Regions from separate parts of the Agarivorans sp. QJM3NY_33 genome, predicted to be linked through region 2. Evidence: predicted binding sites of a transcription regulator. Region 2 holds the regulator's gene; each other region holds the start of a gene.
What was found. The regulator sigma-54, encoded in region 2, starts transcription at its own class of promoters, with help from an activator protein. The targets are predictions, from matches to a motif close to GTTGGCACGNNNNTNGNNT.

Region 1 (3,288 bases), 560 kb from region 2:
AGCTAATATTCGGCGTGAAGTATCAATAATATATAGGTAGTTATTACCATCAAAACGAGTTGCTTCGATCAACTCCTTGGTTCGAGCTTGAGCTTCTTCTTTAGAATATCGTTGATTGAAGTCGGCTATTTGGCTGAGAGCCGCATTAACCACTGCCTTGAGGCGTGATTCTCGTTCAAAGGTTAAGTTACGGCTGAGGGTGTTTGCCGAAATTAGCGACAGACTTATAAAGCCTATGATTGCGACACTAATAAGGATGCTAAGTTTAATACTGACTCTAATATCTTTAAGTTTTAACATTTGTCTATTACCATTTTGGCCCAGCAACGGTGTTACTTGGGGTCTAGTTACCAGTCATGCGATCAATTATTACCCTATGCTTGAATTATCATCATTGGATAAATTTGATCTTGTTAGTCTATGAAAAGCAATTCACCGTAATCGAGACGTACTTTCTTTCCTAGAAAAATTTAGTAGCTAAACCAATTTATGGGACATAGAAATCAACTTCGGTTTTTAAGGTTATAAAGTAAGCAACTCAACTTAATAGTAGTTTCCGCATTAATAGTTTCAAATTATTTGACGATTTAATTTATAAGGTCTTTTGACATTAGTTGCTCGGCATATTGATCGAGTGCTTTAAGGGCTGGTTTATCTTTTGATTTGCTTCAGATCTAAAACTGGCTGGTGAACGCTATGAGCTTGAATAAATGGCGTCGATGGTCTTGGCATTTTCTGCTGCAAAAATATTCCTAAGTCATATCGATAAGAGTTTAATAAGCGGGCTCTTTTAGCGGGGGGTATCGAGTTTAGCAGTACAGTCTCTGAATCAAGAAGTAATCAAGCACTGTAAAAATAGTTTTGGAAGAACATCTGTTAAGAAGCCGTTATGTGTGGGAGGGGGACTACTTCGAATATTACATTATATGCTCTTGGATTGAACAATTCCTATTTATAAATCATAAGCTTATGGGAAATGTTTTTCCGCAGTTTCATTTTTTTATGACAATTTTTTGCCGTCCACAGGCAAGATTTGCCGATTCTACATGGATTTTACTGTTTAGTTAATAAACAACAGTCATATTGTTTATCGGCAGCGCTAAATAAAAATTTACATCAAATTTCAAAATTAACATAAAATGCTGAAATATATGAATTTAGTGGCATTTAATTTGCATTAAGTCATTGGTGAATGACCTAAGCGACGGATTGTTGTCGGTGATTACACGTTTGTGTCGATTAGATCTTCGTAAGGATGTGTTTCTAATGACGTTAGTGGCATTTGCTTTGCTATAAGTTGTTTATGTTTTATTTAAGCAGCTAATTAAAAGGGGCGTTCAGTCCTCTTCAGTAAAGTATATGAAAGAGTAATAAACGGAACTAGCGGAAGTGGGAATAGATCAATGATAACTAGGATGATGGTGATGTGCAGTATAGCCTTGTTAGCTGCATGTTCGACTATTAAAGAGGGCGTAGAAGATGTTGTGGAAAGCGTCCAAGAGCATGAAGACAGTAGTCAGCGACAAGTCACGGTGAGTACCGATCATCGTTCACCAATTCCAGATGACCCTTACTATGCGCCTATTGAACCCGGCCCTGCGGCGGCACCAGTGATTGTGACCGGCTCGATGTTTAACAGCAACACTTCGCGGAGTTTATATAGTTATACACCTCCTTTCGCTTTAGGCGATACCATCACCATTTTACTTGATGAGGAAGCAACTGCGACTAAGTCGGCTAGTTCAACTCTGGGGAAAGAAAATAGCTATAAGTTGGATCCGATTTCGGTACCTGGTGGCACCTTGACTATTAATGGTCGAGAAGTGCAACTAGAAATGAATCAGAAGCAAGATTTTGATGGTTCTTCAGACGCCAATCAACGACATCGTTTATCTGGGAGAATTACGGTATCGGTGGTCGACATTCTTAACAATGGCAACCTGGTGGTACGCGGAGAGAAGTGGCTGGTAATTAATAACGGGAAAGAGTATATGCGGTTTACCGGTATTGTTCGGCCTCTAGATGTTGCGGAAAATAATACGATCGGCTCTTATCAAGTGGCCGATGCACGGATCGAGTTTAGTGGTACAGGGGATCATGCCGACGTGCAAACTCAAGGTTGGTTGTCTTCGTTCCTAGGTGGAAGTATGTGGCCCTTATAGGAAGTTGATGATGCACCTATTGAGATTGATTTACTCTAGTGCTTTTTTGTATGCGCTATTGGTTGTTCCTTGTTACGGCGTGTGGCTGGAGGGAGAAGGACAGGCGCGGATTATTGATGGTCAAGTCGATACTGCTCGCCAGCAAGCGATCCAAGCTGCGTTGATCACATTAATGTATCGGGGTGGGGCGAGCGTTAAGTCTTTGCAGGTTGTTAAATCTGGAGTGCTGGAAACCGATGAACTAACGGTTCGCACTAATGGCGAAGTGTATGACATGAAGCTGTTAGTTGAGACGATCAAGGAAGACCAGATTGTGGTGAAAGTCGCGGCTGATATCTTTCCCCTTAATAGCTGTGAAAAGGACAGTTATGCGAAGACCTTATTTGTTGGTCCTTTTCAGCTACAAAAGCGTGAGCATGCTCAGTTGGGCGGAATTTATCGTACACCGGAAGAGGTATCACGAAGAGTTTTTCATCGTTTCAAGCAAAACAGCAAGCGGGTGGATGCGCGTCATTTAATGACTCAGCAAATTGCTTTGGATGGTCGTTACTCGCATGATTTAGAATCGCAAATGCTAACGTTCGCTCGTTCGTTATCGGAAAAATTCGATGTGCAATACATCCTGTTTGGTCAAATCGTCGATATGTCCAGTTATAACGAGACTTCCACCAATCTGCTGGGCATCAGTGATACGGTGAAACAACGAAACTTTCAGATGAAGTTGTTTGTGATTGATGGAATCAATGGAGAGACTGTTTTACGTAAAAATTATGGCTCGAATCGAGAGTGGCCGTTTGATGTCACTATGAAGTTTGATGTAACTGGTGAAACGTTTTGGTCTTCGGATTATGGCAAACTGATTGATTCCTATATAGAGCAGTCAGTTCAAGATGTTGAAGATTCGTTGTATTGCCGACAAAGCCTCGCCAAAGTTGTTGGTATCTATAATGGTCAGGTTGTGATTAATATCGGACGAGTAAACGGCGTGCGTAAAGGGGATAAATTTGAACTGGTTCGTCAGCAATATCTGATGCATCTTGATGGTGGTTTAAAAGGCCCGATCTTTAATGCCGACAATACTCAACTCACGGTTGTATCGGTACAGTCAGATCGAGCCGTGTTAAGC
Region 2 (3,288 bases):
GCATCATTGGGTACGCCATTTTTAAAGCCAAAGGACTCAAACACCATAATTAATTGCTGTTGTTGTTCTCCGGTCACTCGCGATCGAATGAGCTGACTCAATTCATGTACGGATAAACGCGAGGTATCTATTCTTAGGTCAGCATTGCGAGAAATGGGGGCGAGCAGGGCGGTTTCAGATTCTATGGCCTTGGCTAGAGACATGTCGTTTTGACTCAGTGGATGAACCCGCCGAGTTTCACTGTAGCGGCGGATCAGTGCATCATCTTTCGCGTCGAGAAAAATACTTAATAGGTTAAGCTCAGAGCCTTCATCGCGAATTAGTTGACCGATGGGTGAGGGTTCATCAGGTAAATTTCGCACATCGATGCTAATGGCGACTTTGGTGTACTGTCTTTTTAGGTGTTCAATTAAAGGACGCCATAATACGACTGGTAAATTGTCGACACAGTAATAACCTAAATCTTCTAATACTCGTAGTGCGACCGTTTTACCTGAACCGGAGCGCCCGCTAACGATAATCAGTTCCATGATAACCCCTAATAACGATTAGAGTCTTAGGCTATCATGATCGTGTATAATTCGTCATCACTTTGTGCTGTACGAAGTTGTTTGCATATTTGCTTATCATTAAGTTTTTCAGCAACTTGAGCGAGAGTATTTAGATGTTGTTGACATTGGTCTTCGGGAACCAGTAAGGCAAATATTAAATCAACGGCTTGATTGTCAATGGCGTCAAAGGAAATCGCCGGAGTACAGCGTAATAATACTGCGGTCGCATGGTATTGATTGCCTATTCTACCGTGAGGGATCGCGATGCCTTGGCCAATGCCAGTACTGCCCATGCGTTCACGATTTAATAAACTTTCAAATATACTTTTAGATGTGGTGTCGAGTTGCTTCGCAACTAGTTCACTGATCAATTCCAATGCTCGTTTTTTTGACGAACATTGGACTGCACTTTGGGTGCAGTCCAAGCTTAGTACTTTATCTATTTGCATTACTATGACTAATGTTTGGTGAGTTTTTCTTTATGCTTAATGACTTGGCGATCGAGCTTATCGATGAGGCTATCGATGGCCGCGTACATATCAGCGTGTTCTGAAGTGGCGAATAATTCACCACCATTTAGGTGTATAGTGGCTTCGGCAATCTGATTCAGTTTTTCGACATTGAGAATAACATGGACATTATTAATTTGGTCGAATCGTCGTTGTAGCTTAGTAAACTTAGTGTGGACATATTCTCTCAAAGACTCAGTGATTTCTACGTGGTGTCCAGTAAGGTTAATTTGCATAGATGTCGTCCCCTTTATAGTGGCCTTTAAATAAGGCTCTTACGTTGGTTAGAAGGTGGAATAGCCAATGACTCACGATATTTAGCTATCGTACGCCTAGCCACCTTGATGCCTTGATCTGCCAAAATATCAGCGATTTTACTATCGCTGAGTGGTTTACTGGTATTCTCGGCAGCAACCAGTTTCTTAATTAATGCACGAATGGCTGTTGAGGAGCATTCTCCTCCACCATCGGTAGCCACATGGCTAGAGAAAAAGTATTTGAGTTCGAAGATCCCGCGAGGGGTATGCATGAATTTTTGAGTCGTGACCCTAGAGATCGTGGATTCATGCATTTCAACCGCTTCGGCAACATCATTCAATACCATCGGTTTCATGGCTTCTTCACCATATTCAAAGAAAGCTTGTTGGTGATGCACGATGCAATTAGAGACTTTCAGTAGGGTTTCGTTACGGCTTTCAATACTCTTGATGAACCATTTTGCTTCTTGCAGATGGCTGCGAATAAACTGGGTATCGTTGGCGTTGGTCGAGGTTTTAGTCATCGATGCATAATGTGAATTGATGCGTAGTTTTGGCATCGCGTCAGGATTGAGTTCAACCACCCAGCGACCTTGACGTTTAATCACCGAGACATCGGGAATTACGTATTGGGCTTGATTTGGTTCGACGGCATTACCAGGTCTTGGCTCTAAGGTGTGAATCAGCCGCATCACTTCGCGTAGCTGCTCCTCTTTTAACTTGGTTTTACGGGCCAATAAACGAAAATCTCGATTTGCTAATACGTCAATATGATTCGATACGATGTCTTTCGCTTCATTCAGCCAAGGTGTTTGTTCGCTGAAACGACTTAATTGGATGAGTAAGCATTCCTGTAGAGAGCGGGCAGCAATACCAACTGGATCGAAGTGCTGAATACGTTTAAGTACTGCTTCAATTTCATCTAACTCGACATCTAAATCATTATTTTCAATCGAACGTAGTCCCTCAAGTAATTGCTCACAATCTTGTGTCAGGTAACCTGATTGGTCGACTGCGTCGATGATGGCGAGGGCGATAGCTTGGTCTATTTCACTAAAAGGCGTGAGGCGCATTTGCCAGAGCAAGTGATCTTGTAAGGAGTCAACGGTTTCACCTTGAAACAACATGTCGTTGTCATCACTGCTGCTACCGGATGAAGAGCTGGCAGGAGCCGAGCTCGCGCTGTAAATGTCATCCCAAGTTGAGTCAACCGGAAGATCGTCTGCGACGGTATCTTGACTAATCGCATCGCCAGTTTCCATCTGGCTGCTATCGATCTCCGTTTGGCTATTGTTTGCATCACTATTTTGCTCGCTGGCTGATTTAAATTCAGCCGAGTCTGCGTCATTTGCTTGCGCTTCATCTGCTTCTAGCAGAGGATTACTCTCCAAAGCTTCTTGGATTTCCTGCTGCAGATCCAGCGTCGAAAGCTGGAGTAAGCGTATGGCCTGTTGTAACTGGGGGGTCATGGTTAATTGCTGACCAAGACGCAACTGCAAAGATGCTTTCATTAATTACCGCTGTTCCTTCTTTTTATTATCGCGTTTGAGGACATACTTTAACTATAGCTTGAATTGTTCACCGAGATAAACTCGTTTCACATGCTCATTTTTAAGTATCTCCTCAGGTTTTCCTGAGGCTATCAGTTCGCCTTGGCTAACGATATAGGCGTGCTCACAAACATCTAGTGTTTCTCTTACATTGTGGTCGGTGATCAATACACCCAGACCGCGATCACGAAGATGTTCAATGATTTTTTTTATATCGATAACAGAAATAGGATCCACGCCTGCGAAGGGTTCGTCAAGCAAAATAAACTTAGGTGCGGCAGCTAGAGCGCGGGCAATTTCTACTCGGCGACGTTCACCGCCCGACAGACTCATGCCTAAATTCTTGCGAATATGACCAATATGAAACTCTTCAAGTAAGTCATCGAGCGCGCCCATTTGTTGTTGTTTATCGAGGTCTTTA
Region 3 (3,288 bases), 2.3 Mb from region 2:
ATTTGACACGATGAACTCGATTATGAATTCGTCTGCAGCTTTGCAAGCCTCAACGCTAGTGGGGCAAAAAGTATTGGTACCCTTGGACTATGCCCACAATACGGGCAGTGGTTTTGAAGGGGTAGCGGTGACAGGCGCTGCAACGACCAATGTTAAAGTGACGATTGAAAATGAAGCTGGAGAAGTCGTTACAGTTATCGATTTAGGTGAGGGGAGTGGCAATATGAACTTCTCTTGGGACGGTACTGATTCCAACGGGAATCAAATGCCAGATGGAAAATATAACGTCAAAGTAAATGGCGTTCAGGGCGGTAAAGAGATCAGTTTACCCACCGCAACTTTCGCGAATGTAAGTAGTGTAAGTTTGGCTGGTGGTACATCTGGCGTAGTCGTCAATTTAGAAGGTTTGGGTGGTATCGCGATGAGCGATGTCCTTGAAGTTGCCAAAGCCTAGTAAAGTATATAAACGATAGGAGATTGAGAGATGTCATTTAATATCGCGTTGAGCGGCATCAATGCCTCGCAAAAGGATCTTGACGTAACCGCGAATAACATTGCGAACGTCAATACCGTTGGTTTTAAAGAGTCGCGGGCAGAGTTTGCCGATGTGTATGCAACATCGATTTTCTCAAATGCTCGTACTGCAGTGGGTAACGGAACCAAAACGGTGGATGTTGCACAGCAGTTCCACCAGGGAAGTTTGAACTTTACCCAGAATGCTTTGGATTTAGCGATTAGTGGAGAAGGTTTTTTTGTTACGGCTGCTGATTTGACTACCCAGACTCGCGAATTTACGCGTGCTGGTGCCTTCAAATTAAATGCGGATAACTTTATTGTGAATTCGCAAGGCCAGTATTTACAGGGATATACGGTTAATAACAGTGGTACTCCTTCGGCAGTGAGTATGGCGGCGACAAACGCCATTCAGATCAGCGCTGAAGTTGGTACACCGACCCAAACCAGTGAAGTCAATATGAGCTTTAACTTGCCCTCTAGTGGCACGACTCATGATATTGGTGACTTCGATCCTTCTGATAGTAATACTTATACCTCAGCAACTTCGGTGACTGTGTATGATTCTCAGGGTGGTTCTCATGTTGCGGAAACCTTCTTTGTAAAAGATTCCTCTGTGGCAAATACTTGGCATAAGTTGATCTATGTTGATGGTGAACCGACCGACGTGAGTGGAGGCACTGCTCATGTGCCAAACGCGGGTAATACCAACGCGACGATTCCGGCTTCGGCTACTTTAACATTTGATAGTACGGGGGCCTTAGCATCAACAGTGCCTGCGGTTATTGAAACGGTCGCTTTAGGAACTGCGCCACCAAATGGCCCTGGTGGGGTTTGGGATGCGGCGACGGGTTCGGTAGATTCTACGCAAACGCTTATCTTTAATTTGAACGGACCGACTCAGTATAACGCAGCTTTCGAAGTGTCTAGTCTTTCGCAGGATGGATCGACAGTTGGTAAATTAACTGGGATTGATATTGGGCCTGACGGTTTAGTGGTTGCGTCTTATAGTAATGGTCAAACTTCGAATATTGCTAAAGTTTCAGTGGCTAAGTTTGCGAACAATCAGGGCTTATCACAAATCGGTGATACATCCTGGCAACAAACACAATTAAGTGGTGAAGCGATTGCAGGTGAAGGTAACTCTGGCACTTTTGGTAAAATTAACTCTGCTTCCTTAGAACAAGCCAACGTGAACCTCACTGAACAGTTAGTTAACTTAATTAGTGCGCAACGAAACTTCCAAGCGAACTCTCGAGCACTGGAAGTGAATTCAACTCTACAGCAAACTATTATTCAAATTCGATAATCATATCGGATGACATAATAATAAAAAGGCAGCCTTTGCTGCCTTTTTATTTACTTGATTTATATGGTTTTTTATTGGTTTTGTCATAAGTTTTTATTGTTTGGCACCATAATTGCTCTATTTCTCATGAGTCAGCTATTTGACGAAGGGAATAAGATGGACCAATTACTTTATATATCGATGACCGGCGCAAAACAAAATATGCAGTCGCTCGCGGTGCGAGGCAATAATCTAGCGAATGCAAACACGACTGGCTTTAAAGCCGATCTAGAAAACGCACGAGCGATGCAGGCATTTGGCCCTGGTTTACCGTCGCGAGTATTTGCCATGACTGAGACCCCTAGTCAAAATTTTGCCAACGGTATGTTAAAAACCACGGGTCGTGATTTAGATGTTGCGATTAAGGGAGAAGGTTGGATTTCGGTTCAAGATAAAGATGGTCAAGAAGCATTGTCTAGAAATGGCAACTTTACGATTTCGGCGGCAGGGGTTCTACAAACCATGCAAGGTCAGCCAGTGTTGGGTAATCAAAATGCACCGATTATTATCCCTTTACCTGTTGAAAAGCTTGAAATTAGTGAAGATGGCACCATCGAAATACGACCTGAAGGTGCGCCAGGTGATGCCCTGGAAGAAGTTAACCGAATCAAATTGAGTAAGCCTTTTGCTGGAGATTTAAGCAAAGGCGGTGATGGTTTATTTAGAAGTACCACAGGTGCTGTATACCAACCAGACGCTACGGTTGAACTGACTAAAGGTGCATTAGAAGGCAGTAATGTAAATCCAGTCCAAGAGATGACTCATATGATTAGCATGCAACGCCAATTCGAAATGCAAATAAAAATGATGAAAACTGCTGAAGAAAACGAAAAAGCGACTAACAGTTTGTTGCGCTTAAGCTAGCAATAAGGAGTGTACTATGCATCCCGCATTATGGATCAGTAAAACTGGCTTAGATGCCCAGCAAACCAATGTATCGGTTATTTCTAATAACCTCGCTAACGCTAGTACTATTGGTTATAAAAAAAGCCGAGCGGTGTTTGAAGATTTACTTTATCAAACTGTGAATCAGCCTGGCGGGCGTTCTTCACAAAACACCAAAATGCCTTCCGGTCTAATGATTGGCGCCGGCGCAAAGGTGATTGCCACCCAAAAGAATCACGATCAAGGTAATGTGCAAACCACGGACAATTCCTTTGACATGATGATCGACGGTCGTGGCTTTTTCGAAGTATTAATGCCTGATGGCACGACTGCTTACACTCGTAATGGTCAATTTAGTTTGAATGACGAAGGCACGATAGTGACTCCGGGATCTGGTTATCCGCTGCAACCCGAAATCCAAGTACCAGCCGATGCACAAAGTTTTACGGTGGGTGAAGATGGTGAAGTGAGTGTTCGCTTGCCCGGTCAAACCGATAGTCAGGTAATTGGCCAAATTACCCTGAGTGACTTTGTGAATCCTT

Region 1: a site for sigma-54 is predicted at 1,160-1,178, ahead of ACRRSY_RS21695 (flagellar basal body L-ring protein FlgH). Genes of this name have one in related genera too.
Region 3: a site for sigma-54 is predicted at 1,922-1,940, ahead of flgF (flagellar basal-body rod protein FlgF). Genes of this name have one in related genera too.

The regions. Positions count from the first base shown of each region.
Region 1 covers NZ_CP194039.2:4,794,694-4,797,981, reverse strand. The annotation lists gene ACRRSY_RS21700 (methyl-accepting chemotaxis protein) at 1-300, opposite strand, end outside; gene ACRRSY_RS21695 (flagellar basal body L-ring protein FlgH) at 1,404-2,162, shown strand; gene ACRRSY_RS21690 (flagellar assembly protein T N-terminal domain-containing protein) at 2,170-3,288, shown strand, end outside.
Region 2 covers NZ_CP194039.2:4,230,845-4,234,132, reverse strand. The annotation lists gene rapZ (RNase adapter RapZ) at 1-530, opposite strand, end outside; gene ptsN (PTS IIA-like nitrogen regulatory protein PtsN) at 557-1,000, opposite strand; gene hpf (ribosome hibernation promoting factor) at 1,009-1,296, opposite strand; gene ACRRSY_RS18975 (RNA polymerase factor sigma-54) at 1,323-2,828, opposite strand; gene lptB (LPS export ABC transporter ATP-binding protein) at 2,880-3,288, opposite strand, start outside.
Region 3 covers NZ_CP194039.2:1,980,076-1,983,363, forward strand. The annotation lists gene ACRRSY_RS09010 (flagellar hook assembly protein FlgD) at 1-454, shown strand, start outside; gene flgE (flagellar hook protein FlgE) at 485-1,822, shown strand; gene flgF (flagellar basal-body rod protein FlgF) at 1,979-2,725, shown strand; gene flgG (flagellar basal-body rod protein FlgG) at 2,742-3,288, shown strand, end outside.